DNA from 2 places in the Brachybacterium sp. GCM10030268 genome. Region 2 is predicted to be linked to the other one. Evidence: predicted binding sites of a transcription regulator. Region 2 holds the regulator's gene; the other holds the start of a gene.
The links. The regulator HspR, encoded in region 2, represses chaperone genes until heat shock. The targets are predictions, from matches to a motif close to AAGTTGAGTCNNNNNGACTCAACTT.
Positions count from the first base shown of each region.

Region 1: the regulator HspR is predicted to act here: its motif matches at 6,375-6,399, upstream of ACFQRD_RS12970 (Hsp20/alpha crystallin family protein).

Region 1 is NZ_JBHTCW010000009.1:109,488-120,334, forward strand. Features, by position in the region: gene ACFQRD_RS12945 (alpha-amylase family glycosyl hydrolase) at 1-5, shown strand, start outside; gene ACFQRD_RS12950 (hypothetical protein) at 58-429, shown strand; gene ACFQRD_RS12955 (ABC transporter ATP-binding protein) at 740-2,770, shown strand; gene ACFQRD_RS12960 (ABC transporter ATP-binding protein) at 2,767-4,581, shown strand; gene ACFQRD_RS12965 (GNAT family N-acetyltransferase) at 4,739-5,395, opposite strand; gene ACFQRD_RS12970 (Hsp20/alpha crystallin family protein) at 5,760-6,269, opposite strand; gene pcp (pyroglutamyl-peptidase I) at 6,478-7,110, shown strand; gene ACFQRD_RS12980 (rhomboid family intramembrane serine protease) at 7,873-8,787, opposite strand; gene ACFQRD_RS12985 (DNA glycosylase AlkZ-like family protein) at 8,846-10,000, opposite strand; gene ACFQRD_RS12990 (peptidylprolyl isomerase) at 10,195-10,731, opposite strand.
Region 2 is NZ_JBHTCW010000001.1:99,521-110,367, forward strand. Features, by position in the region: gene ACFQRD_RS00465 (carboxylate--amine ligase) at 1-416, shown strand, start outside; gene ACFQRD_RS00470 (carboxylate--amine ligase) at 439-1,713, shown strand; gene ACFQRD_RS00475 (YbhB/YbcL family Raf kinase inhibitor-like protein) at 1,832-2,314, shown strand; gene ACFQRD_RS00480 (glycosyltransferase) at 2,507-3,832, shown strand; gene ACFQRD_RS00485 (TVP38/TMEM64 family protein) at 3,829-4,593, shown strand; gene ACFQRD_RS00490 (glycosyltransferase) at 4,613-5,863, shown strand; gene ACFQRD_RS00495 (heat shock protein transcriptional repressor HspR) at 5,781-6,218, opposite strand; gene ACFQRD_RS00500 (DnaJ C-terminal domain-containing protein) at 6,398-7,444, opposite strand; gene ACFQRD_RS00505 (nucleotide exchange factor GrpE) at 7,613-8,311, opposite strand; gene dnaK (molecular chaperone DnaK) at 8,311-10,185, opposite strand; gene ACFQRD_RS00515 (VOC family protein) at 10,494-10,847, shown strand, end outside.

The DNA.
Region 1 (10,847 bases), on a different contig from region 2:
GCTGAGAGGCGAGATACCGCGATCGACGGTCCGTCGACCCGGACGTAGACTCATGCCATGAGCACCGGGAAGCGCACAGGCATGACCCTCAAGCCCGCCGGCGAGGTCTCGACGGCCCCGGTCGTCGCCACCGGACTGATCGGCGGCTGGCTCACCGCCCGGGAGACGGGGATCCGCCCCCTCGGCGGCGTCGTCCTCGCCGCGGCCGGGCTCTATGCGGGCCGGACGTGGCTGGCCCGTCGCGGCCCCGCGACCACTGCCGTGCTCGGGGCGACCTACGTGCTCGGCTTCGGACTCTCCCACCCGCTCGCGAAGAAGATCGGAGCCTGGCCCGCCGTGCTCACCGTGACCGGCGTCGCCGCCGGCGCCGCCGCCCTGCTGTCCGACGCGGCCTACGGGGAGTGGACCCCGGCGGACCCGGACGCCTGAGTGGTTCGACCCGGCGCACGAGCGCCGCACGAATCGCAGACCCTCCATAGCGGCACGTCCACCGAGCAGCGCGCCGAACTGAGCAACGCGTCCGGCGAGCGACGCCTCGGGCAACGCGGCACGTCCCTCAAAACGGCGCGCCCGCACGGCACCGAACAGCCGCGAATCAGCACGTCCTCACCAGTGGCGATGCAGGCCCACCTGAACGGAATGCGCTTAACGACTGTCGGATGCGGCAATAGTTGACTAGGCTAATACTCCGGTCCCGACCGCCGGGACCCCCGCTCCCCCTCTGAGGACTCCTTTCCCCATGTTCGGCACCATGAGCCGCCTCTGGCAGACGGTCCGTCCGATTCGTTTCCGCCTCTATCTCGGCCTGCTCAGCGCCCTCGCCGCCTCGATCGTCGCGCTGATGATCCCCCAGGTCCTCGAGCACATCGTCAACCGCCTCGAGAACGACGCCGTCGCCGCCACCATCCTGACCGGCGGTGCCATCGTGCTCGGTCTCGGTGTGCTCGAAGCCGGCCTCCTCTGGCTGCGTCGCACCTTCGCCGTCGCCCCCTCGACCACTGTCGAGAAGCAGATCCGCGTGGACTTCTACCGCAAGGTCCAGAACCTGCCGGTCTCCTTCCACGACGGGTGGGGCTCCGGTCAGCTGCTCTCGCGCATGCTCACCGACATCAACATCATCCGCCGGTGGATCGCCTTCGGCATGATCATGGCCGTGGCCAGCTCCGTCACGGTGATCGTGGGGATGGCGCTGCTGTGGCGCTCCTCGGCGATCCTCGCGCTGATCTTCTTCCTCGCCGCCGTGCCGGTCTCGATCATCGCCTATCGCTTCCACCGGAACTTCTCGATCCTCTCGCGGCTGTCCCAGGATCAGAACGGCGACCTGGCCACCACCATCGAGCAGTCCGTCCAGGGCATCCGTGTGCTCAAGGCGTTCGGGCGCGGGCCGTCGGCCCTCGAAGGCTTCACCGAGCAGGCGGAGGAACTGCGCCAGACCGAGGTGCGCAAGGCGACGGCCATCGCGCGCTTCGACATGTTCATGTTCATGCTCCCCGAGCTCGCGCTCGGTGTCTCTCTGCTGGTGGGTCTGTACCTGACCGCGAACGGCTCGATCTCCACCGGTCAGCTGGCCTCCTACTTCGCGACCGCGACCCTGGTGGTGGGCCCCGTGCGCATGCTCGGCATGCTCTTCGGGCAGGCCGTCAGCGCCACCACCGCCCTGGATCGCCACTACGAGGTGATGGATCAGTTCAACAGCATCACCTCACCGGAGAACCCCACGCCCATCGACCACGCGGCGGCCCGCGGCGCCGTGGAGCTGCGCGGTGTCCACTTCCGCTACGAGGACGCCCCCGACCATGTCCCCGACGTGCTGGACGGCGTGGACCTGCAGATCGACCCGGGCGAGACCATGGCGCTGGTCGGGGTGACCGGCAGCGGCAAGTCCACGCTGCTGCAGCTCGTCCCGCGGCTGTACGACGTCACCGCCGGCACCATCTCGATCGACGGGGTCGAGACCCGGGACATGGATCTCGTGGACCTGCGCACCCTGACCGCCTTCGCCTTCGAGGACGCCACCCTGTTCTCCGGGTCGGTGCGGGAGAACGTCCTGCTGGGTGCAGATCGGTCGCTGAGCGAGGAGGAGTCCGAGAAGCTGCTCGAGCTCGCCCTGTCCACGGCCGACGCCGACTTCGCCTTCGACCTGCCCGACGCGGTCGACACCCGTATCGGGGAGGAGGGCATGAGCCTCTCCGGCGGCCAGCGCCAGCGTCTGGCTCTCGCCCGTGCGATCGCGGCCCGCCCGGCCGTGCTGCTGCTGGACGATCCGCTCTCGGCACTGGATACCAAGACCGAGGAGAACGTCACCGGCCGCCTGCGCGAGGTGCTCGAGGGCACGACCACGCTAATCGTCGCCCACCGCACCTCCACCGTGGCCCTCGCCGACCGCGTCGCCCTGCTCGATCGTGGCCGGGTGGTCGCCGTGGGCACGCACACCGAACTGATGGCGAGCTCTCCCCGCTACCGCTGGGTGATCGCCAACCAGGAGGAGGAGGTGCGCCGCGACCAGGACATCGAGACCCTCACCGGGGAGCTCGACCTGCGAGGCCTCCAGGGCTCCGCCGACGTGGAGCACGGGTCCGACGGTGACGGCGAGGCGCCACCTGACCTCCGCGCGGGGCAGGACGAGGGCCAGGTCCGCACCGGCGCCGATGCCGACGCCGACGCCGATGCCGATGCCGATGCCGATGCCGATGCCGTGACCGTCACGGCGGGGATCCCCGCCGCCGGCCGTTCCGACCAGGACCAGAGCGACCGGGAGGAGGAGCGATGAGCACCGCGACCCTGCAGGACCAGAACGACGACGAACAGCGAGTCCTCTCCCCCGAGGAGAACAAGCTCTCGAGGCAGAGGTCCTTCAAGCTGCTCGGCGAGCTGATCGCCCCCGTGAAGGGCCAGTTCGCTCTGATGGCTCTGATGGTCATCATCGCCCAGCTCGCCGTGGTGGCCGGGCCCGCGATCATCGCCTGGGGCATCGACAACGCGCTGCCGCAGCTGATGGAGGGCAACAGCATCCCGGCGTTCCAGGCCGCGGCGATGCACCTCGGCGCCGCGATCGTCGGCGGCGTGCTCACCTACGGCTACGTGCGCCAGTCCGTCGTGGTCGGCCAGAAGATGCTGCTGTCCCTGCGCCGCCGCGTCTTCCGCTTCACCCAGCGCCAGGACCTCGAGTTCCACGAGTCCTACACCTCGGGCCGGATCGTCTCCCGGCAGACCTCCGACATGGAGGCACTGCGCGAGCTGCTGGACTCGGGCGTGAACGTGATGGTGGGCGCCTCGCTGTCCATGGTGTTCACGATCGTGCTGATCGTGGTCATGGACTGGCAGACGGGGATCGTCATGCTGCTCATGCTGGTCCCCTGCGTGATGCTCACCAAGTGGTTCCAGCGGCGCTCGCGGATCGAGTACCGGGCGATCCGTTCCCACTCCGCCCGTCTGATCGTCCACTTCGTGGAGGCCATGGCCGGCATCCGCGCGGTCAAGGCCTTCCGGAAGGAGGAGCGCAATCAGCAGGAGTTCGACGACCTCGCCCAGGACTACCGCGACGCCTCGCTGCGCTCGGTCAACGTCTTCGGCATCTACCAGCCGACGCTGCGCTTCCTGGCCAACGTGACCATCGCGGCCGTGCTGGTCGTGGGCGGGTTCCGCGTCATGAACGGCGATCTGCAGGTGGGCGTGCTGGTGGCGCTCGTGCTCTACTCGCGCCGCTTCTTCCAGCCGGTCGACGAGATCGCGAACTTCTACAACGCCTTCCAGTCCGCGGTGGCCGCGCTCGAGAAGATCGCGAACCTGCTGGCCGTCCAGCCCACCGTCAAGGAGCCCCAGGACCCCACCCCGATGCCGACCTCGAGCGGCCAGATCGACTTCGAGGACGTCTCCTTCCGCTACAGCGCGGACGGTCCGCTGGTACTGAAGCCGATGGACCTGCACATCCCCGCCGGGCAGACGGTCGCGCTAGTGGGCCAGACCGGTGCCGGCAAGTCCACCGTCGCCAAGCTCATCTCGCGCTTCTACGACGCGACCGAGGGCAGCGTGAAGCTCGACGGCGTGGACCTGCGGGACATCTCGATGAAGGACCTCACGCGCAACATCGTCATGGTCACCCAGGAGGCCTACCTGTTCTCCGGGACCGTCGCGGACAACATCGCGCTCGGCAAGCCGGGCGCGAGCCGCGAGGAGATCGAGAGGGCCGCGAAGGCGATCGGCGCCGACTCCTTCATCGAGTCCCTCCCCTACGGGTACGACACCGACGTGAACAAACGCGGCGGGCGCGTCTCGGCCGGTCAGCGGCAGCTGATCTCCTTCGCCCGCGCCTTCCTCGCCGACCCGCGGGTGCTGATCCTCGACGAGGCCACCAGCTCGCTGGACATCCCCTCCGAGCGCATGGTCCAGGAAGGCCTGACGCGCCTGCTGGGCCAGCGCACCTCGCTGATCATCGCCCACCGCCTGACCACGGTGATGATCGCGGACCGGGTGCTCGTGGTCCACGGCGGCGAGGTGGTCGAGGACGGCTCCCCGCAGGAGCTGGTGCGTGCCGGCGGCCGGTTCGCGGCGCTGTACCAGGCGTGGCAGGAGTCGATGTAGCGGGGATCAGCGGCGTCCGTGGACCGCGACCCGGGAGCCGGTGGACCGCGACCCGGGAGCCGGTGGACCGCGACCCGGGAGCCGGTGGACCGCGACCCGGGAGCCACTGGCGCGGCAGCGCGAGCCCGGGGAGCAGGGGGCCGGACGAGTATCCGGCTCAGGCTCCCAGCATCGCTCGCAGCTCGCCGGTGAACCCCTCCACCTCGACCGGCACCTCCGGGCGCCGGAACGTCTCCGGCGTGACCAGGAAGCGCTGCTCGAGAACGATCGGATCCCCGTCGGTGGACACGTGCGTCCCGTTGTCGACGTACCCGCAGGCCCGGGAGACGCCGAAGGACGCGTCGTTGCCCATGCCCGCCGAGGATTCGGCCCGCTGCGCTCCGAGGTGATCGAAGGCGAGGACCAGCATCGCCTGGCGCATGAGCTTCCCGTAGCCGTTGCCGTGGGCGTCCAGGGTCAGCCAGGAGCCCGTCCCGACCGTGCGCCGGTCGGCGAAGCGCTGTGCGGAGACGTCCTGGCAGCCGATCAGGCGCCCGTCGGCCCAGATCCCGAAGTTCAGGGCCCACGCCTCGGGCGAGACGTTCGAGCGCATCCGCCACTGGAACTTCACCGCCTCGCGCACGCGCACATCCGGTTCGGCGCGGTACCAGGGGAACGCGTAGGGCACCTCGGGATCCTCGAAGATCGGCCGACGGATCAGCTCCGCGTACTCCGGCAGATCGGCATCGCCGAGCGGGCGCAGGGTGAGGTCGCCCGCACGGATGCTCAGGCCGAGGGGCGGGTACAGCACGTCGAGGCCGGGGCGCGTCTCCATCGCCCCACCTTAGGCACACCTGCCGCATCCCGCAGCCCGTCCGGATGCCCGTTCCACGACCACGCTCGCGAGGCCGCCGTGGCAGACGCCCGAGCCGGGCTGAGAGGGCGTCGGGCCCGGCGGAGAGGCGTCGGGCCCGGCGGAGAGGGGTCGGGCCCGGCGGGGAGGGCGTCGGGGTCAGCGGGGACCGCGCCGGGATCAGGCATGAGGAGGCCGGGGCCGGTCGTCGCGCGAGCTGACTGGCTGCGGCGACCGACCCCGGCCTGGGCTGCTGGTCGGGTCCCCGGGCGGGGCGTTGCGCTGACCCTGCCGGCGACCCGGCAGGGTCAGCCTGCTGAACGCACCCGGGTCCCGGCCGGTCCGGTCACACGCCGACGGGTTCCGCCTTCTGGTCCGACGTCGACCCCTCGAGGGTCTGGGCCTGGTTCGAGTCCTGGCCCGAGCCGCTCTCGCTCGAGGTGATCTCCTGCGAACGGTCGCTGTGGCCCACCGCGATCTTGCGCGGCTTGGCCTCCTCGGCCATCGGGATCGTCAGGCGCAGCACGCCGTCGGCGTAGTCGGCCTGGATGCGATCCAGAGCGACCCGGCTGCCCAGCGTCATCTGTCGGGCGAAGGTGCCGCTGGGACGCTCACGGGTCAGCCACGTGCGCTCGCTCTGCGGGGTCGAGCCCGAGCGCTCGGCGCGGACGGTGAGGGTGCGGTCATCGACGTCCACGTCGATGCTGGAGGGGTCCACGCCCGGCAGGTCGATCTCCGCCGTGAAGCTGTCGCCGTCACGGTAGAGATCCATCGGCATGCCGACGGAGGCGGGGGTACGGGTGAGATCGGTGAAGAGTCGATCGACTTCCTGGAACGGAGAGAACGTGCGAGCCATGATGAACCTCCTGGAGTGTCTCGGTCGTACATCGAAGAACCTGCGGAGCGCGCCGTCCCTGGCGCTCTCACCCCGCACAACACCTGTGCCCCGCGCCGTATTCCAAAGTTGAGCCCCTAAGACTCATGTGGTCTGCATCACGTCTCACGGGTGTCCGCGTGACCGCTCGCGCAGCGGGCCGTCCCGGTGCCGGCGATAGGCTCCGACGATGACCATCGACGTACTCCTGACCGGCTTCGCGCCCTTCGGCGGCGAGCTCGAGAACCCTTCGTGGGAGGCGGTGCGGCGGGCGGCGCCCATGCTGCGTGACCGCGGGGTCGCGGTCCAGGACGTCGAACTGCCCGTCGAGTTCGGTCGCGCCGGGGACCTGCTCGAGACGGCTGTGCGCGAACACCGTCCAGGGCTCGTGATCGCGACGGGCGTGGCCGCCGGGCGCACCGCGATCACGCCGGAGCGGGTGGCGATCAACATCCGCGATGCCCGCATCCCCGACAACGCCGGAGCCGCACCGATCGACGAGCCGGTGATCACCGGCGGCCCGGTCGCGTACTTCACCGATCTTCCGATCAAGGCGATGGTCGCAGCACTGTCCGCCGAAGCCATCCCGGCCTCGGTGTCGCAGACGGCGGGCACCTACGTGTGCAACGACGTCTTCTATCGGTTGCAGCACCTGGCGGCCACCGGGACCGGGGCCGCCGGCGCGATCCGCGGCGGGTTCGTCCACGTGCCGTCGACCGACGCGGTCGACGTCGGAGTGGCCGCTGCCGGCCTGGCGCGTCTCACGGAGGTCGCACTGGGCTCCCCGTCGGATGTACGAGTCAGCGGCGGCGCACTGCACTGACCGTCCGCGACCGGCGTGGCCCGGTGGCGCCGGCCGGTCGCTGCGAACGCCTTTCTGCCTGAGCCCGCACATCGGCTCTTCCTGACGGGCCGAGCACGTGGAAAACTCCCGATCGCGCTCCGTGCTGCCGCGGCCGACGGCTCGTGCACGGACCGCTGAGCCCGGCTGTCCACATCACTGTCCACAACGGTGGATGAATGACAGACGTGTAGTTCACCAGGTACGAGCCACATCGAGCCCATGTACAGCGTGTCCCCAGGCGAATGGCGGACGAGCGTTGTCCACACCAGCCGCCGGCTCGTGGCCGTCTGCAGGACCGAGAACCGAACGCGCAGGTCATGCGCATCATCAGTCGAGCAGGGGCCCGACGGCCGGATGCGGTTGCACCGGACCCGTGCGCGACGAAGACGCTGGCCAGAGCAGTTCAGGCACAGCGCGCTGCGGAAGGCACGGAGGATCGTCGCTCCAGCCGTCCACACCGCGCGTCCACCACGGACGGCGAGTTTTCCACAGTGATGCTCGCTCGGTCCCCCGCCGTTGGCCATTTCTCCACATCCCCGTCCACAGCTGGGGATAGTCACAGCCATGTGATTCGCCCGCGGGGGTCTCTGTGCCGGCCGATCTCGGGGGCCTGCGCCGAGCCAGAGCGCGCCGGCGTCAGGCGTCAGGCGTCAGGCGTCAGGCGTCAGGCGTCAGGCGTCAGGCGTCAGGCGTCAGGCGTCAGGCGTCAGGCGTCAGGCGTCAGGCGTTAGGCGTTAGACGTTAGACGGGGAGCATGACCGTCTTGGCGGCGACCAGCGCCACGCACAGCAGCACCCCGCACGCCACGATCCCCACGTGGACCATCGCCGAGCGCCGGGCGAGCGCCTGCCGGTCCACCCCCGGCGTCGCCTTGGGACGCAGGGCGAACATCCCGGCGGTGACCAGGCCGCCCATGATGAGCCCGCCCAGGTGACCCTGCCAGGAGATGTTGGGAACGGTGAAGGTGATGACGAGGTTCAGCACGATCAGCACCGCGATCTGGGCGGTCTGCCCGCCCATCCGCCGGTTGACGACGAACATCGCGGCGAACAGCCCGAACACGCCGCCGCTGGCCCCGAGCGTGCCGCCGTACCAGGCCTGGCTGAGCGGGTCGGTGAGCAGGTAGACGGCCGTGTGGCCGGCGAGGACCGAAACGAAGTAGACCGCCGCGAACCGCACGTGGCCCATGGTCTGCTCGAGGTACTGGCCCACCACCCACAGGGCCCACATGTTCAGCACCAGGTGCATGATGCCGCCGTGCAGGAAGCCGCCGGTGAGGAAGGTCCACGGCATGACCAGGGCACGGAACGGGGCGAAGACGCCCAGCTGGTAGACGAGATCGCCCGCGACCGTCTGGCCGACGTAGGCCAGGATGCACAGGGCCATGACGGTGTAGGTGACGTAGGGCCGACGAGCCCCGATGGTCCCGCCCATCGCGTTGCGCGGCCGGGCCGATGCCTGCTGCCGGGAGATCTCCCGTTCGCAGTCGACGCAGAGCACCCCCACTGATGTCGGTCGCTGGCAGTCCGGGCAGGCCGGACGGTCGCAGCGCTTGCAGCGCACGTAGCTCACCCGGTCGGGGTGGCGGGGGCAGACCGGCTGGCCCTGCGGGTCAGGGTTGTCCTCGGCGCTGTAGCCGTAGCTGGGGCGTTCCATGGCGTCCATTCCACCACGGGGACCTGGGCCGGAGCCGCGCGCTGCCAAGAGGTTCGGCTCAGGGCGAGGTGTAGGGGAAGGCGGCGAAGAGCTTCTCGTACCGGGCTCGCTGGGAGGCGCTGATCGGGTGCAGCTCGGTGAGGTCGAGCTTCCGTCGGCCGGCAGGGCCCTTCCGGGTCCAGGTCCCGCGCATCTCTCCACGGCGGATCGCGGCGCGCTTGAAGACGCCGTTGTTGCCGGGCACGAGCGCTTGGTGGCGCTTCTCGTCCATCAGGTACAGGCGGTCCCGGTAGCCCAGGACGAGTTCGTCGAACCCCGGCAGCAGCATCTCCCGCATGGTCTCCTTCTCCCGCGCCGCATAGTCCTCGGCCAGTCCCGGTCGCCACCACAGCTGTTCGCCGCCGCCGGAGCGGGCGTCGGCCGCAGTGGTGCGCAGCCGCCCGTCCCCGTCGGCCCAGCCCGTCTCCAGTCGGTCCGTGATCTGGGGCAGCGCTGACCGGATCCTTCCCAGCGGGAGCTTCGACCACCAGGCCAGGTCCCGCTCCCCTGCCGGGCCGTGACTGGTGAAGTACCGCCGGGCGAGCTCGGCGATCGCCGCGGTCTCATCGCCCCCGAAAGCCCCCTCGAGGTCCGAGCGCGGTGGCAGCCACGCGGAGGCCAGCACCACGGCGGTCTCCTGCTCGCGCCACGGGCCGAGAGCGACCAGCCCGGAGGCCAGGAAATAGGTGAGCAGGTGATAGCCGCGGCCACCGTCGGTCGCCACGCCGGCCGCCTCCCAGGCGGCCATGACGTCCGTGCGCAGTACGCCCTGTCCGACGCCGCGCTGCGAGGCCGGGGCGACGAGTTCGACGAGCACGTCCGCGGCCCGCCGGAAATGCTCCTCGTCCAGGCCCAGCTGGGCTCGGCGACCGATCGAGGCGCGCAGCGGGCCGGCCGCACACAGCTGGGTGAGCCAGGCGAGGGTGTCCGCGGCGACGGCGAAGACGGTTCCGCGCATCGGGTAGCCTCGCACGATCTCTGCGCGGTCGAAGGCGGCGAGCACCGGCTCGAGCTCGCCGCCGGTGCGCAGCGCCAGCGACGCCATCACGCCGGGCAGGTCCTGTCCCTGGTGGGCGCCGAAGGCATGGGCCGCCTCCGTCGGGCTGTCGAAGCGGCGCGGGCCGGCGAGGCCCTGCGCGAGGATCCGGGCACCGGCGAGGTGTCGCTGCGTCATGACGCGAGACTAGTGGCGGGGGCCGACGGACCCGGCTGCATACGACAGCGGCACCTCACGGAGCGTCTCGTGCGAGATCTGCTCCGGGAGGTGCCGATGCGTCGGGCGGCGATCCGGCCCGCGCGGTTACCGGGCCGGGATCGGGCCGCGGTGGCCTCGGGGCTGCGTCCGGGTCGAGTTCGAGGCCGTGGGGCTCACTTCTCGATGGTCACCGAGTTGATGACGATGTCCTCGAGGGGGCGGTCGCGCATATCGGTCTTGGCGGCACCGATCTCGTCGACGACCTTCTTGGAGTCCTCGTCGGCCACCTGGCCGAAGACGGTGTGCTTGCCCTGCAGGTGCGGGGTGGGGCCGAGGGTGATGAAGAACTGCGAGCCGTTGGTGCCGGCGGGCTGGCCGGTGATGGCGTTCATGCGCTTGCCGGCGTTGGCCATGGCCAGCACGTAGGGCTCGTTGAAGTTCTTCTCGGAGATCTCGTCGTCGAAGGTATAGCCGGGACCGCCGGTGCCGGTGCCGATCGGGTCCCCGCCCTGGATCATGAAACCGGAGATGATGCGGTGGAAGACGACGCCGTCGTAGAACGGACGGGTGACCTTCTCGCCGCTCTCGGGGTCGGTGAACTCGCGGGTGCCCTCGGCGAGGCCGACGAAGTTGTCGACGGTCTTGGGTGCGTGGTCCGGGAACAGCTCGAGACGGATGTCCCCGTGGTTGGTGTGCAGAGTTGCGAACATGGCGTCATCTTCGCACAGACGCTGCTGCAGGAATCCTGCGTCCCCATCGCACAGCAGAGGGACGGCAGAGCGTCGGACGGGGCCGGCGCCGACCGGTCGGCCGGTTCGATCCTGAC
Region 2 (10,847 bases):
CGGTGGACTACGTCGGCTTCGCGAACTTCGATGTGAAGGTCGACCCGCGCACCGGCCGCGAGTGCTTCTTCGAGATCAACCCGCGCATCGGCCGCAACAACTACTACGTCACCGCAGCCGGGGAATCCGTGGCCCGGCACGTCGTCGAGGATCGCGTCCACGGCCGGGACCTCGAGCAGGTCGTGGTCACCGACACCGTTGTGTACTCGATCCTGCCGGTGCGCCTGGTGCTGCGCTACCTGCGCGATCCCGCGCTGCGGGACCGGATCCGCCGCGTGGCGCGCACCTCCCTGCGCAACCCCTTCCGGTACGGTCCTGAAGGTCTGTGGATGCGCGCCTACTCCGTGCTCTCGGGCCTGAACTTCGTGCGCAAGTTCCGCGCCGTGTACCCGCGGCCCACCGACACCGGATTCTGATCCTGGGAAGGACCCCGCCCCGATGCCCGACACCCCCGCCCGCCCCTTCGCCGTCGATCCCTCGCCCGGGATCGACCTGGTGCTGCTGGGCGGTGACATCGGCATCTACGCGCTGGCCCGCGCCTTCCACGAGGAGTACGGGATCCGGGCCACCGTGGTGACCCGCAGGGTCGTGGGCCCCGTCGCGGATTCCTCCATCCTGGAGACCGTCGAGGTCGGGATGTCCGCGAGCGAGGACGAGCTGATCCGGGCCCTGCTCGAGGTCGGGTCCGGCAAGGCCTCCGGGCCGGCCGGGCACCGCCCGATCCTGCTGGCCAATGCCGACTTCCTGGTCTCGCTGCTGGCCGCCCACCGCGACCGCCTGAGCCAGTACTTCCATCTCCCCCTGCTCGCTGACGACGTGCTGGCCACGGTGGCCGACAAGGCGGCATTCAGCGAGGTCTGCGAGCAGATCGGGGTGCCCACGCCGCGCACCGTCGTGCTCGATTTCGCCGGCGGCTCCACCCCGGAGGTGCCCGAGCTCGATCTCGGCTGGCCCGTGGTCGCCAAGGCCTCCCGCTCCTCGGCGTACAACGCGGTCTCCTTCCCGGGCAAGCGCAAGGTCTTCGAGTTCCACGACCGCGCCCAGCTGCTCGACCTGGTCGGCCGGCTCAGCGCCGCCGGGTACACCGACCGCTTCGTGGTCCAGGAGATGATCCCGGGCGATGACACGTCCATGCTGTCGGTGACCGCGTACGTCGACACCCGCGGGAAGGTGACGCTGCTGGGCGGGGCGCAGGTGCTGCTGGAGGAGCACACACCCATCGCCCAGGGGAACCCGGCGGCGATGTACACCACCGACCTGCCCGACGTGCTCGAGCAGTCCGTGCGCTTCCTCGAGCACACCGGCTACCGCGGCTATGCGAACTTCGATGTCAAGATCGATCCGCGCGATGGCATCGCCAAGTTCTTCGAGGTCAATCCCCGCATCGGTCGCAACAACTACTACATGACCGCGGCCGGCGCGAATGTCGCCGTGCCCGTCGTCGCCGATCTGGTCGAGGACCGCGAGGCGGAGCGGATGGTCCCGCAGCAGGAGATCCTCTACTCGATCGTGCCCTGGATGCTGCTGCGCCGGTACATCATCGATCCGGACCTGCGCGCGCGGGTGCGGGAGATCGGTCGGCGCTGCACCGTCCACCCGCTGTCCTACGGCCCGGAGGGACCGCGGCGCCGCGCCTACGTCCTCGCCGCCCAGGCGAACCAGGTCAAGAAGTTCCTCCAGCACTACCCGCGACCGTCGGCCGACGGATTCTGAGCCGGACGCCCCCACCGACGGCGGCGCGGGCAGAGCGGTCGCCTGAGCGGTCGGCCGAGCGGTAGGCCGGGCCGCCGGCCGGTCGACAGCGCGCCCGCACCTGCTTACGCTGGCAGGCATGAGCGAGAACACCTTCACCGTGACCTCGAACGCGACCCCGGACGGCACCGAGGTGGCTCCCCAGCAGCTGGTGGAGAACCTCGGCGGGCAGAACCTCTCTCCGGACCTGACTTGGTCGGGCGCCCCTGAGGGCACCCGCTCGTTCGCGGTGACGCTGTTCGACCCGGACGCCCCCACCGGTTCCGGCTTCTGGCACTGGATCGCGTGGGACATCCCTGCCACCACGACCTCGCTGCCCCTCGGCGTCCCCCGCGAGGAGCCCTCCCTGCAGCAGGGCGTCAACGACTTCGGCAACCGCGGGTACGACGGCCCCGAGCCGCCGGCCGGACCGCCGCACCGCTACACCTTCACGGTCCACGCCCTGCCGGTCGAGACGCTGGGTGCGGACCCCGACGGCCCGCACATCGGGGCCCGGTTCGCGATCTTCAGCCAGCAGCTGGCCTCCACCTCGCTCACCGCGCATTACCAGGTTACGAACTGACGCACCAGGGGGAAACACTCCGCGACGGCTCGGGCGTGCCCCGTCGTGGTCGAAGATCGCCGCCCGTAGGCTCGAACCATGAGGTCGAGGACATCCCACGGTGAGTGGACGAGGCAGATATCAGACCGGATTCTGACCCCGTTCATCCGCTCGACGGACGACGGAGACGCCTCCGAGTGCGAAGGTCGAGGGGTGAACGTGATCCAGATGCGCCCCGCCGACCGGGCGGCCACCGCCCGGACCGCCGCCGAGCGGACCGGGGGCGAGCGCCGCGGCGGGGAGCGTGCCGGCGGTGAACGCACCGGCGGCGAGCAGCGACCGCTGCGGGTGCTGCTGACCACCGACTGGTGGGAGCCGGTCGTCAACGGCGTCGTCGCCTCCGTCGCCACTCTGCGCCGGGAACTGATCGCGCTGGGCTGCGACGTCCGCGTCCTCACCCTCTCCCAGGGGATCCGCACCCGCAGCGAACCCGGCGTCTACCGCATCGGCTCGGTCTCCGCGGCCATGTTCTACGACCGGGCGCGGATCGGCATGCCGGCCAGCCGTCGAGTTCTGCGGGACATCCTGCGCTGGCGGCCGGATGTGATCCATTCCCACTGCGAGTTCTCCACCCATGTGTGGGCCCGCCGGATCGCCCGCACCCTCTCGGTGCCGCTGATCCACACGTACCACACCATCTACGAGGACTACACGCACTATTACTCCCCCAGCCGCACCGTCGGCCGCAAGGTGGTCGCGACCTTCTCGCGGCGCGTGCTCTCGGGCACCGACGCCGTCGTCGTCCCCACCGCCAAGGTCGCCGCGCTGCTGAGCGGGTACGGGGTGCGCCGGCCGGTCCACGTCGTCCCCACGGGGCTGGATCTGGAGCGTTTCCGGCCGGCCGCCTCCGAGGCCGAGCGGGCCGACACCGCCGCCCTGCGCTCGCGGCTGGGCATCGGCGCGGACCACAAGGTGCTGGTCTCGGTGTGCCGCCTGGCCAAGGAGAAGAACCTCGACGAGGTCCTGGACATGGTCGCGGCCGCCGATCGCAGCGACGTGGTCCTGGTGCTGGTGGGCGAGGGCCCCTATCGCGAGGAGCTCGAGGAGCGCGCGCGGCAGCTGGGCATCGCCGATCGCGTCGTGTTCACGGGCGTGGTCGAGCCCGCCGAGGTCCAGCGCTGGTACCGCGTCGGCGACGTGTTCGTCAGCGCCTCCCTGAGCGAGACCCAGGGCCTGACCTTCATCGAAGCCCTCGCCAGCGGCCTGCCGCTCCTGTGCCACCGGGACCCGTCGCTGGCCAGCGTGGTCCTCGACGGCCGCACCGGCCACCAGTACGAGACCGCGGCGGAGTTCACCCAGCACCTCTCGGCACTGCTGGATGACCCGCGCACGCGCCGCGAGATGGCTGCGGCCGCGGTCGAGCACGCCGCGGCCACCTTCGGGGCCCGCCGGTTCGGCCGCTCCGTGCTCGAGGTGTACCAGCAGACGCTGCTGCGTCACTCCCCGCGCGTCATCACCCGGATGGCGGCCGTGGCATGAGCACCGCGATCCAGTCCGCACCGACCGCCGTGGCCGTCCCCGGCGGGATCTCGCGCGCCGAGCGCTCGACGCTGGAGCTCGCCGGGGAGCCCGGGACCGTCGCGCCACCGCGCATCGGGGACCACGGGGAGCTCGGAGCGCTCGGAGGGTTCGGAACCGGCCCCGCCGCCCCGGCCCGTCGGGACCCCGTGCGGATCGCCGCCCGCCTCTCCCCGCTGCTGGGACTCGGGCTCAGCATCGGCTTGATCTGGTGGGGCCTGCAGACGGGCGTGCTGCAGTCACTGGCGAACCTCCAGAGCTTCATCGACTCCCTCGGAGCCTGGGGACCGGTCGCCTTCCTGATCGTCTCCGCCGCCTCGGTGGTGTTCCCGATCGTGCCCGGTGGCCTCCTGGTCATCGCCGGCCCGGTCCTGTTCGGTCCCGTCGAAGGCACCCTGCTGAACTACATCGCCGTGTGCACCGGGTCGCTCCTGAACTTCCTGATCGCCCGGCACGTCGGCCTCGCGCTCATCGAACGGATCTTCCGCCCGCGGACGGTCGAGAAATTCCTGGGCTGGACGCGCAACGCCCACTTCACCCGCGCCTTCGGCCTCGCGATCGCGCTGCCGATCGCGCCGGACGATCTGCTGTGCTACATCGCCGGGACCACCCGGATGCGGTGGCGCACCTACGCGGCGATCATCCTGCTGTGCAAGCCGTGGGCCCTGATCGCGTACGGGCTCGGCGCCAGCGCCATCCTGCTCCGCGTCCTGCCCTGGTGAACGGAGGAGAGTCATGCTCATGAGGACCCGCGCCGTCAGGCGCCCCCGCCGGCCCTGGGACCCGGCCGTGCACTGGCTGGACCATGTCGTCCACACTCTCCTGCCCGGGCGGCACCCGCGCCGCAACGTGCGCACCCATGAGCCGCTGCGCGTGCTCATGCCGCACGGCATGGCCGGGCTCGCCCGCGAATCCGGGATCGGAGCGGCGATCCGGCATCAGGAGTCCGTGGTGCGCGCGCTCGGGCACAAGGTGGTCACCAATCCGCTGCTCCCCTTCGATGTCGTCCACCTCAACACCCCCTTCCCGGACACCCCGCTCCTCGCGCGCTGGGCCCGTCTATGGCGCCGGCCCGTGCTGGTGTGGGCGCACTCGACGGAGAACGACTTCCGCGATTCCTTCCCCGGCTCCAACCAGCTCGCGCCGCTGTTCCGGCGGTGGATCTCGCACCTGTACCGCCTCGGGGATGCCGTGGTCACGCCCAGCGAGTACTCCCGGGAGCTGGTCTCGGACCCGAAGTACGGCATCACCAGCAGCATCCATGTGCTCTCCAACGGCGTGGACACCACGTTCTTCCGTCCGGATCCCGAGGCGCGGCCGCGGCTGCGCGAGTCCCTCGGCATCGCCCCGGATGCGAAGGTGGTCATCAGCGTCGGCATGCAGCTGGTGCGCAAGGGGATCCTCGACTGGGTCGAGGTGGCCCGACGGATGCCCGAGGTCACCTTCGTCTGGTACGGCCGCACGGACGAGCGCCTGCTGACGGCCGACGTCGAGCGCGCTCTGGCCACTGCGCCCTCGAACGCCCTGTTCCCCGGCTACCTCCGCCCCGACAAGCTGCGTGAGGCCTACTGCGGCGCGGACGTGTTCTGCTTCCTGACCAAGGAGGAGACCGAGGGGATCGTGCTGTGGGAGGCACTGGCCTGCGGAGTTCCCGCCCTGGTGCGGGCCATCCCGCTGTACCGGGACCGGATGCCCGACGGGGTGCTGACCCACCAGGTCGCCGGCGACGGCCCCGAGTTCCCGGCCGAGGTCGCGCGCAAGCTCACCGATCTGCTGGAGGGGCGGCTCGAGGACCTCACCGAGGCCGGGCGGCTCGCCGCCGAGGACGTCGATCTGCGCTCGGTGGCCCGCCGGCTCGAGGAGATCTACCGGCTGACGGGCGTGCAGCCCCATCGCCGCTCGCGCGGTCTCACTGCCGACGCGAGGGACGCCACAGTACGAGCGCGCCTCCGCCGCGCCGCTGGGGCCTCTCGCCCCGGCGCAGCGCGCTGATCTCCCCGTCGCGGTCGGCCGAGAACACCCGCCGCTGCGCGGGGGTCATCGCGTCGAGAGTCTCCTGGACGCTCTCGAGCTGGTCGGCGAGGTCGTTGACCTCGTCCTGCAGCTCCATGATCCGTTTGATCCCGGCGAGGTTGATGCCCTGGTCCTGGGAGAGTCGCTGGATCTCGCGCAGCTTCGCGACGTCGCGCGCACTGTAGCGCCGGCCCCGCCCGCGGGTGCGCTGCGGGGAGACCAGGCCCAGCCGGTCGTACTGGCGCAGCGTCTGCGGGTGCATCCCGGACAGCTCCGCGGCCACGGAGATCACGAACACGGGTGCGCGCTCGTCGATGCGGTGCGGGCCGGCCATCGGGGATGCTCCTTCCTGCGCCAGTTCTACGCGGGATACCTACGTCGGGCGAGGTCTGCTCTCTGCTCCGTCCTACTCTGCCAGGCCGGGGCCTGCCGCCGGCGGCAGCCGGCGCACGAGGACTCGGTGGCGAGAGGCCGCGCCGGCGGAGCGGCGAGGCCGCCCCGCCGGAGCGGGTGTCAGCGGGCGGCGGCCTCCGCCAGTCCTGCCCGCGGGTCCTCGTCGGCCAGCGCCTCGCGCAGATCCTCGACGGCCCGCTTGGCCTTGCCCTCGACGTGGGTGGGCACCGCGACCTGCACGGTGACCAGCAGATCACCCGTGGTCTTCTTCGTGGTGATGCCCTTGCCGCGCACCCGCAGGGTGCGGCCCGACGGGGTGCCCGGTGGCACCTTGACGCTCACGGAGCCGCCGTCGAGCAGCGGCACCGACAGCGTGGTGCCCAGGACCGCCTCGTCGAAGGAGATCGGGACGGTCAGGCGCAGGTTCGCGCCGTCACTGCTCCAGACGGGATGCTCCTCGACGTCGAGGGTCAGCAGCAGGTCGCCCGCCGGGGCCGAGCCGGGACCGGGGCGTCCCTTGCCGCGCAGCCGGATCTTCTGGCCGTCATGCACGCCGGCCGGGATGCGCGCCGTCACGGTGCGTCCCTCGACGTTCAGGCGGATCTCGGTGCCCAGCGCGGCGTCGCGGAAGCCGATGCGGGTGCGGGCGGAGATGTCGGCCCCCTTCGGCGGGGCGCCGCCTGGTCCACCGGCGCCGCCGAAGCCGCCCGTGGCGCCGAATCCGGCCGGACCGCTGCTGTAGCCACCGCCGGCCTGCCCGCCGAACATGCGCAGGATGTCCTCGAGATCCGGCTCTGCCGCGCCGCCCCGGGCGCCGCGTGCCCCGGCGCCGGAGAAGCCGCCGCCCTGGCCGCCGAACATGGAGGAGAAGACGTCCTCGAAGCCTGCACCGCCGGGGCCGCCCTGGCCCGCGGAGAAGCGCGCGCCGCCGGAACCCATGGCATGGATCGCGTCGTACTGCTGACGCTGCTCGGGATCGTTGAGCACCGAGTAGGCCTCACCGACCTCCTTGAACTTCTCCTCGGCCGTGGGGTCGTCGGGATGACGGTCGGGGTGGAACTTCTTGGCCTTGGCCCGATAGGCCTTCTTGATCTCCTGCGCGCTCGCGTCCTTCGAGACGCCGAGGACCGCGTAGAAGTCCTTGTCGAGCCAGTCCTGTCCGGACATGTGCGTCTCCTTTCGGGAGCGTCAGGGGCTTCCTGGGGTCGGTGGGCGGTGAGTCGGTGGGTGAGAGATATGGGGCCGACGGGACACGCCCGCCGGGGCGGGGAGGGCGGGGCCCTGCCGGCCGGGTGATGGCCGGCAGGGCCCCGCGCCGCCCCTAGGTGCGACCGGTCAGGCCGGGCCGCGGGTGCTCACCCGCGCCGGTCGCAGCACGCGCTCGCCCAGGGCGTAGCCGGGCTGCATGACCTGCGCGATCGTGGTGGTCTCGGCGTCGTCGGCCTGCTCGTGCATCAGCGCCTCGTGGAGGTTCGGATCGAACTCCTCCCCGACGGCGCCGTAGCGCCTCAGACCGTGCGACCCGAGGGTGTCCTCGAGCTTCTGGGCGATCGAGTGGAAGGGGGTGCCCTCGGCGATGTCGCCGTGCTGACGCCCCAGCTCCACATCGTCCAGGACGCCGATCAGCGAGGTCAGGACACGGCCCACGGCCGCCTCCTTGCCCGCCTCGGCGGCGCCCTCGATGCGCCGGCGCGAGTTGACGTACTCCGCCTGTTCGCGCCTGAGCTGCTCGGTCAGCTCGGTGACCTGGCCCTCGAGCTCGGCCACCCGGCCGGCATCTGCCGGGACCCCGCTGCCGGAGTCATCGCCCTCGGCCGCCTGCTCGTAGAGCTTCGCGGCCTCGGCCTCGATCGGGTCGACGGGCTCGGCGCCCTCCGCCGGGTCCTGCTCGTTCCCGGCGGAGGCGGTCTCCGAGGCGCCGGAGTCACGGACGCTGCCGTCCTCCGGGTTCACCTTCCGCTTGTCGTTGAAGGAGAACCGGGGCTCACCCTCGGGGCGCTGCGCGTCGTCGGGAGTGCTCTGGTCCTCGCTCATCACTTCTTCTCCTCGTCCTCGTCCACGACCTCGGCGTCGACCACGTCGTCATCGTCCGACGAGGTCGAACCGCTCTCGGCACCCTCGGCCCCGGCGGCGCCCTCGGCACCCTCCTGCTCGGCCTGGGAGTAGATCGCGGTGCCCACAGCCTGCAGGGCCTCGTTCAGCGCGTCGCGCTTGGACTCGAGGTCCTCGGTGGAGGTGTCCTCGCTGGCGAGGGACTCCTTGGCCTCCTTGATGGCTTCCTCGGCCTTGGTGCGATCTGCATCCGGCACCTTGCCCTCGTTGTCCTTGAGGACCTTGTCGCCCTGGTAGACGAGCTGCTCGAGGGTGTTGCGGGCGTCGGCGTTCTTGCGGCGCTCCTCGTCCTCGGCGGCGTGGGCCTCGGCGTCCTTCACCATGCGGTCGATGTCCTCGTCGGACAGGGCGGAGCCGCCGGTGATCTGGATGGACTGCTCGTTGCCGGTGCCGCGGTCCTTCGCGGTCACGTGCACGATGCCGTTGGAGTCGATGTCGAAGGTGACCTCGATCTGCGGGATGCCGCGGGGAGCCGGGGCGATGCCGGTCAGCTCGAAGGTGCCCAGCATCTTGTTGTCCCGGGTGAACTGACGCTCGCCCTGGAACACCTGGATCGCCACGGAGGGCTGGTTGTCCTCCGCGGTGGAGAACACCTCGGACGTCTTGGTCGGGATGGCCGCGTTGCGCTCGATGAGCTTGGTCATCACGCCGCCCTTGGTCTCGATGCCGAGGCTGAGCGGGGTGACGTCCATGAGCAGGACGTCCTTGCGCTCACCCTTGATGACCGCGGCCTGCAGGGCCGCGCCCACGGCGACGACCTCATCGGGGTTGACGCCCTTGTTGGGCTCCTTGCCACCGGTCAGGGACTTCACGACGTCGGTCACAGCCGGCATACGGGTGGAGCCGCCGACCAGGATCACGTGGTCGATCTCGGAGACCGAGATGCCCGCGTCCTTGATGACCTGGTGGAACGGCGCCTTGGTGCGCTCGAGCAGGTCGGAGGTCATGTCCTCGAACTGAGCCCGGGTGAGCTTCTCGTCGAGGTGCAGCGGCCCGTTCTCGGTCATCGAGAGGTACTGCAGCGAGATGTTCGTGGAGGTCGAGGAGGACAGCTCCTTCTTCGCCTGCTCGGCGGCCTCCTTGAGGCGCTGCAGAGCGATGCGGTCCTTGGAGAGGTCCACGCCCTCCTTGTTCTTGACCTGGGAGATCAGCCAGTCGACGATCTTCTGGTCCCAGTCGTCGCCGCCGAGGCGGTTGTCGCCCGCGGTGGCCTGGACCTGGATGGTCGAGCCCTCCTCGTCCTTGCTCACGCCGAGCAGGGAGACGTCGAAGGTGCCGCCGCCGAGGTCGAAGACGAGGATCTGCTCGTCGTCGTTGCCCTTCTCGAGGCCGTAGGCCAGGGCCGCGGCGGTGGGCTCGTTGACGATGCGCAGCACGTTGAGGCCGGCGATGGTGCCGGCGTCCTTCGTGGCCTGGCGCTCGGCGTCGCTGAAGTACGCGGGGACCGTGACGACCGCGTCGGTGACGTCCTCGCCCAGGTAGGACTCGGCGTCGCGCTTGAGCTTGCCGAGGATGCGCGCGGAGATCTCCTGCGCGGTGTACTTCTTGTCGTCGATCTCGGTGCTCCAGTCGGTGCCCATGTGGCGCTTGACCGAGGAGATGGTGCGGTCGACGTTGGTCACGGCCTGGCGCTTGGCGACCTCACCGACCAGGACCTCGCCCTGCTTGGAGAAGGCGACGACCGACGGGGTGGTGCGAGCGCCCTCGGCGTTCGCGATCACGGTGGGCTGGCCGCCCTCGAGGACGGAGACGACGGAGTTGGTGGTACCGAGGTCGATTCCGACGACACGGGACATGAGTGCCTGCCTTTCTGCGACGGGAACGCCGCAAACGGGTTCGTGCGATGCCGGCCGCCGTGGGCCGGCGGCAAGCCTTGAGCTGTACGCACTCAAGTAGAGGACCCGTCGCGATCGTTGTCAATCCGGGACGCATCGAACTTGAGTACACCCGACTCAACTACGGGGATGCGCCGCACATTCCCGATCCGGAACGGCGTGACGGAGACCACGTCTTTGGCGTAGGTTCGCGGTACGAGACGATCCGTCGGACGATCCGGCGGGAGCCGATCCGTCGGACGATCCGGCGGGAGCCGAAGGAGGCATAGATGCCCGCGATCCGAGCCCTCACGGCGCTGCTGCCGGACCCTTCCCGGGCAGCACGGTCGCTCAGCACCGTATTCGGCTGGAGCGTGGAGAGCGACTTCGGGACGTTCGCAGCGCTACAGCTCCCGGGAGACGTCCCTCTGTGGATCAACGCCCCGGCGGACGGCGAGCCCGCAACCGGCAATCTCGTACTGCACCTGACAGCCGACGACGTCGACGAGTCGTTCCGCGAGGCCGTCGCGTGCGGCGCCCGCGCCGTCCGGCAGCCACAGGACATGGACTACGGCGAGCGCTCGGCCTCCGTCACCGTCGACGACGCTCCTGGTCTCGTCTTCGACTTCTCGCGCCCGCTCACG